2 regions of the Priestia sp. SRI_019 genome follow, and region 2 is predicted to be linked to the other one. Evidence: riboswitches for the same ligand, from Rfam matches in the RefSeq annotation. Region 2 holds a riboswitch; the other holds the start of a gene.
The links. A riboswitch is a leader RNA that binds a small molecule or an ion and turns the genes downstream of it on or off. The one in region 2 is predicted to bind cyclic di-AMP.

Region 1: linked by a shared signal. The riboswitch ahead of AC2YJL_RS04070 (APC family permease) and the one ahead of gltT (glutamate/proton symporter GltT) in region 2 are both predicted to bind cyclic di-AMP.

What each region holds. Positions count from the first base shown of each region.
Region 1 is NZ_JBYCZN010000001.1:796,627-800,050, reverse strand. Features, by position in the region: gene AC2YJL_RS04075 (cation diffusion facilitator family transporter) at 1-12, opposite strand, end outside; gene AC2YJL_RS04070 (APC family permease) at 122-1,948, opposite strand; cyclic di-AMP (ydaO/yuaA leader) riboswitch at 2,111-2,251, opposite strand; gene AC2YJL_RS04065 (N-acetylmuramoyl-L-alanine amidase) at 2,443-3,424, opposite strand, start outside.
Region 2 is NZ_JBYCZN010000014.1:14,628-18,051, reverse strand. Features, by position in the region: gene ytvI (sporulation integral membrane protein YtvI) at 1-625, opposite strand, end outside; gene gltT (glutamate/proton symporter GltT) at 839-2,098, opposite strand; cyclic di-AMP (ydaO/yuaA leader) riboswitch at 2,205-2,344, opposite strand; gene AC2YJL_RS26995 (undecaprenyl-diphosphate phosphatase) at 2,618-3,424, opposite strand, start outside.

The DNA.
Region 1 (3,424 bases), on a different contig from region 2:
TAATTCACTCATACAATCCCTCCGTTTGCGCCTTTGATGAGATTCGATTACGGTTAGTGTATGTGAATTTAAAAATTAAAAACCTCCAACATACAAGTTGGAGGTTTTTAGTCATGTTTCATTATTTTTTAAAACGGTACGGTACAGTTGTAACAATTACATTTTTACGGTAAAGCAAATGTGCTTTTAACAACAGACTGGACTGATTGTGAAGGATATTTTGCCAGCTTTTTTTCGTAATGAATTGCGGAATAACGACCGTAATAGCCATATTGTTTTCCCGCGCTTTTTCCTCGGCCATATCGATGAATCGAAACAGCGGCCGCACTAAGCTGCGGTATTGAGAATGAAACGTAACAATACGAATATCAGGCTGCCACTTCTCCCACTTCTCTTCCATTCTCTTTTCGCTTTCTCGATCAAAGGCCACGTGCACTGCAATAACGGTATCGCCAATCGTTCGTGCATAATTTAATGAATTTTCTACTACCTTTGTCATTCCTGCTACAGGAACAATGACCACATTTCCTTCAAGCTTTCCAATCTTTTCTCCTTGCTTAATGCGAAGCTGCTCTCCTACCGCTTCATAATGCGTATGAATGCGATGAAAAATATAGACAATAACCGGCAAGAAAATGAGCACGGACCATACTTGTGAAAACTTCGTTGTAAACAAAATGATTAGCACCGTTAAGGTAATGAGGGCCCCAATTAAGTTAATAGCTAGCTTCCCTTGCCAGCCGGCGGGCTTTTCTCTGACCCATTTGACAATCATCCCTGTTTGAGAAAGCGTAAATGGAATAAACACCCCGACTGCATAAAGAGGAATTAATTGTTCAGTCGCTCCTTTAAAAGCTACAATTAAGACAATAGAAGCAATTCCAAGGGTCACAATTCCATTTGAATAGCCTAATCGATCGCCACGAATTTGAAACATTCTTGGCATGTATTTATCAGACGATAAGTTGACAGCCAGCAAAGGGAAAGCTGAAAACCCCGTATTCGCCGCTAGCACTAGAATTAGAGCTGTTGTGCCTTGAATAAAATAATAAAATCCATTTCGTCCAAACACACTCGATGCAATTTGTGATACAACCGTTTCATCTGCTTTTGGAGAAATGCCAAGCCAATAAGCTAAAAACGTGATGCCAGAAAATAAAACGGCTAAAATACCGCCCATCAGCATTAATGTATGAACAGCATTTTTTGCACCTGGCTCTTTAAAGTTAGGCACTGCATTTGAAATGGCTTCTACACCTGTCAATGCCGAACAGCCTGACGAAAAAGCTTTTAATAATAAAAACAAACTAATACCTGGCACTACTGTACCGAGAGAGGGATGCAGCTCAGGTGAAACTTGACCTGTCGCTATTTTAAACAAGCCTACCGCTATTAACAAAATAAGAGCAATAACAAATAAATAAACCGGATAAGCTAATACAGAAGCGGATTCTGTTACACCACGTAAGTTTAAGACGGTAATAAAAATCACCAGCAAACACGCAATTACTACATTGTAATGATGCAGCGTTGGAAAAGCCGAAGTTAAAGCATCGGTTCCTGCTGAAACACTCACAGCAACTGTTAAAATATAATCTACCAACAGTGATCCCCCAGCGATAAGCCCGGGATTTTCTCCTAAATTGGTTTTGGAAACAATATAAGCTCCTCCGCCTTGCGGATACGCATAAATAATTTGACGGTATGAAAGAATTAAAGCCGTCAGCAGCACCAATACCCCAATCGCAATTGGAATCGAATACCAATAGGCAAGAACGCCGACTGTTGCAAGTACAATCAAAATTTGTTCTGTTCCATAAGCCACTGAAGATAAGGCATCTGATGATAAAATAGCCAGTGCTTTAAGCTTACTAAGCTTTTGATCGCCTAACTCTTTTGTTTTGAGCGGCTTTCCAATCAATAATCTTTTGAGAACTGAATAGTTCACGTAATTTCCCTCCGATGATCGCTTAGCTACTATTTACTGTCCATTGCTAAGCGCCGTTACAAGTTCATGAATAAGTGCTATTATTCCTAAAAAATACCTTTTTATGTTAAAAAAGCGCACAAAAAAAACACTAAGGGTTCTCAGCGTTTTTACACAGCTTAAACCTCCTCTCCAAAACGCTTATGGGGTTAGCTGTCGGATTCGGGCTATGAGAGTAGCCCTACCTTTAAAAAAGGATTCACCCCAAGTGACAATGCACAAATTTGGGTCCCCCACTTCTGACGAATTAAGCGATAACAGGTCAATATAATTTTCGGTTAAAGGGTATGATCAATAACATGTTTCTTTCATAACTATCCTTTGTTCTTAGATAATATACTCCCGTACAAATGGTTTGTAAAGCATTATTTTACGTAAACCATAAAATAGTACTTAAGGCGCTTTTAACAGCAAAACAAAAGGCCTTCTGCCCGCTTTCAGAAGACCTTTTTGCTTTAACTTTTTGCTTTTAAAACGGCTGCTAGCTTGTTTTTTGTTTGAGGACCATAAATGCCATCCACATCATAAGGAAGATACACAAGCTGAAAACGCCTTACTGCATCTTTCGTTTGAACTCCATATATTCCGTCTACTGATCCTACTTTAAAATTCACCGCGTTTAATGCTTTTTGGAGCTGCTTCACAGCTTCTCCAGAATCACCTTGTTTTAAAATTCCATTTGGAAGCGGATATTGTTCCGAAGGTGGAGTTGGTGACGGTGTTGGAGATGGGTTTGGTGAAGTCCCTGAAGGAATAACAATTGTTTTTCCAACCTGTAGTGTGAGAGGATCAGAAAGCCCTGTATTGGCTTCTTGAAGCGCTTGCACTGTTATGCTGTACTTCTGTGCAATACTGTAAAGCGTATCTCCTTGCTTGATCGTATACGTTTTTGTACCCGGTTCAGAAGGCGATGGATTCGGTGTTGGTGTTGGATTTGGGTTTGGAACTGCACGACGAGGTAAATTCAAATAGACGGCAATTCCTTTTGCATACGATTCACCCATACTTTTTAAAAAAGCTTCATTTTGAAGAAGTGCTGCATCTGTGCGGTTATCAATAAAGGCTATTTCAGTGAGTACTGCCGGCATATTTGTTAAGCGAAGCACCGCATAATTGGCTGATTTCCGACCGCGATTCGGATGATTATACGCCAGCAGCGCTGGCTGTACTTGGCCGTGGACAATCGATTGAAACGTTTTGCTGGCATTGCTAGCGCTTCTATAAACATAATCTTCGTACCCCGTTCCTCCACCAGCATTTACGTGAATAGACATAAATGCATCTGCGCCCCACGAATTAGCTTGAGAAGCGCGCTGAGATAACGATAAAAAAACATCTGTGGTACGAGTGGTTTTAATCGTAAAATCACTGTACGTGCTATTTAAATAGCTTATTAAATATTGTTGAATTTTTAAAACTAAGTTTTTTTCATACAGT
Region 2 (3,424 bases):
TTTGTGCCTTGATAAAACCAACCCCCGCTTGGATAAGCTGAGTGATGACAACTTGTAGCTTATATTTCGTTTCTTCTGTTAAAAATGACTTAATTTTATTTTTAATAGCAGGCAGCTCAAGGCTGATAAATACAAGCGCTACTAAATAAATAAGAAACTCTAATAGAAACCCAGGAACAGTAGCGGCAAAGCTAATGATGATTTCTACGGTACTTTTTAATAGAGAATCTAATGAATTTACGGTCTTTTCAAGCGTGCGCTCAATAGAAGAAATCACTTCTGTAGGAAGAGCGTTTGAATAGTATTTCCACTTAATAATAGTTGGATAAATCGCGGTTTCATAGATTTCTTTTACAAAGGAAGGCGCTATTTTTGAAAGAGCAACCACTTGCGTAACGATTGTCCGAACAATAAAAAATCCAATAAGTATGAGCGAAACAACATATAAAATGAAGGTCATAAGCACTGCATAGACTCTCTTCATTTTAAAAGATTGATGCAATTTCTGAACAATACCCTCAAGCGCTAATGCTGTTAATAAAGCAAACACAATCGGTAAACTGTAAGGGATTAACAAACATACGATTACTATCGAGGCGATGACCCATATTCGCTTTTTCCACATACTCTACTATCCCCCTACTAGCTAAGCTATCTCTATATTTACTGATAAAGAAAGGAACCAGTGACTGCTTTTATGTAAGAATAAAATTTGGATATTTTTATACCTGATGTTACATATTATAGGGTCAATTCCCATAATAATAAAGGAATTATTATGAAAAAAGCTACTTATTCTAATTTTTTGAATAGAATAAGTAGCTTTTTAATTTATAAATTAGCCGGCCCTCATGACCTCTGTACCTTTTTTAGGGTCAAATTTGCCTTCTGATTTAGACATTACAATTGCTGCTAGTGTGTTTCCTACTAAGTTAACAACCGTACGTGCCATATCCATGATTCTGTCTACTCCGGCGATGAAGGCTAATCCTTCTGCGGGAACACCGATTGTTCCAAGAGTAGCTAGTAATACAACAAATGATGTTCCTGGCACTGCAGCCATTCCTTTAGATGTAACCATCAATACAAGAATGAGCGTCAGCTGTTGAACGATCGTTAAATCAATACCATACACTTGCGCTAAGAATAACGCTGCAATTGCTTGATAAAGAACGGAACCATCCAGGTTAAATGTATAACCAATTGGTACAACGAACGATACGATAGCTTTCGGACAGCCCATCTTTTCAAGTTTTTCCATAATACGCGGAAGAACTGTCTCAGAACTAGATGTACTGTATGCTAACAACAGTTCATCTTTCATATAGCGGAATAAGTGGAAAATGTTAATTCCTGCCCATTTCGCGATTCCTCCTAATACAACAAGTAGGAAGAAAATTAACGCTAAGTAAACTAAGATAACAAGCTTTCCTAATGAAAGGAGTGACTCTAAGCCGAATTTTGAAACTGTTACACCAATTAAAGCAAATACACCAATTGGCGCCACTTTCATTACAAGGTTTACCACGTGAAACATTGCGTGAGAAACGCCGTCGAAGAATTGTACAACTGGCTTTCCTCTTTCCCCAATTGCCGCTACTCCAAGTGCAAATAACACTGTAAAGAAGATAATTGCTAGCATGTCTCCTTCAACAATTGATTGGAAAAAGTTTGTCGGAACAATGTGTAAGAAAGTTTCAGCCACTGACTTTCCTTCTTGCTGTTCGGATGTTTCAACGTATTGTGAAATATCACTCTTCTGTGCTGAATGAATGTCTACACCTTGCCCAGGATGAAAAATATTAGCAATCAATACACCGATTACAATTGCAAAAGTCGTAATAATTTCAAAATAGAGAATGGTTTTAACGCCGAGCTTTCCGACCTGTTTACCGCTCCCTGCTCCTGCCACTCCAACGACTAAGCTTGAGATAACAATTGGAATAACAATCATCTTAATTAATCTTAAAAATAGGTCTCCTAGCGGCTGTAGGTATGTTACTACACGCGGATCGTTAAACCAAATTACCCCTACAAGAACACCGAGGATCAATCCGGTAAAAATCTGCGTAGCCAAACCAAAACGAATTTTTTTCATAGATGTACCTCCCCAAAGATGTATGACATTTGTATATACTTTTCTGAAAAAACAAAAAAAGACTATTCTTAAGAAAGAACAGCCTTTTACTTACGCTATTTTGGGCTCTTTCTCTCAATAAAGCAAACGGGGTTAACTGTCGGATTCGGAATTGAGAGTTTCCTACCTTTTGTAAGGATTCACCCCAAGGCAGCTTTACTGCCGATAATGATTCCCCCGCTCTATACGATTAAGCTTATTATTCAGTTTTTATAAAATTAAAACGATCTATACGTTGTCATACGTTTTTTACAGTCAATAAAACTAAACAGAAGTCTTACTTTTACTTAACTTTATACTGCACAAATATTAATTTACTATTTTTCGACACGTTTTGTCAATACCTATGTTTATAAAACGCTTTCAAAAGGCGATAATATATATTTATGCAAAAAAGCTATTGCAACATTGCAATAGCTTTTTCTTGCTCTTTGAGTCTCTATTAGAAGTTTAAGGGACTAAAGAACACCCGTATTTATTTTATAAAAATACAAAATATAGAATAGCTGCTAAAACAATTCGATAAATTGCAAATGGCACTAATTTGATGCGATTAATTAATTTTAGGAAAAAACGAATGGATACTAGCGCAAAAATAAAGGCGCTGATAAAACCGGCAATAAAAAACGGTAGTGCATCTGATGTGAAGTACTGCCAGTTTTTAATCAATGAAAGTCCGCTTGCTCCTGCCATGATTGGCACTGCCATAATAAATGTAAAATCTGCGGCTGCCTTATGGCTCATTCCAAGAAGAACCCCTCCTGAAATCGTTGAGCCTGAACGAGAAAAACCTGGCCAAAGAGCAATACATTGAAACAGTCCTATACCTAGTGCTTGTCCATAAGACATTTGGTCCACCGTCTCTACACGCGGACGTTTAGGTCCAAACAAATCTGCTAGAATCATTAATACAGCTCCAACCACTAAGCCAATTAGCACCGTATTTAAAGAAAACAAATGTTCATCAATGTAATCATCAAACAAAAGTCCTAACACTCCTGCGGGTAACAGACCAACAATTACCTGCATTAAATTCAAGCGATTTGTCGGTCCAATTGGAGCAGCTGGTTTTTTTCCCAATCCTAATAAATTAATAAAACGATCTTTAAAAATAACAACTACTGCTAAGATCGACCCTAGCTGAATAACAATTTTAAATGTATTAGCTACTGGAGATGAAAATAATTCTTTTGAATTTAACCACAGGTCATCCACAATAATCATATGCCCAGTTGACGAAACAGGAGCAAACTCTGTTAAACCTTCTACAATCCCTAAAATGATTGC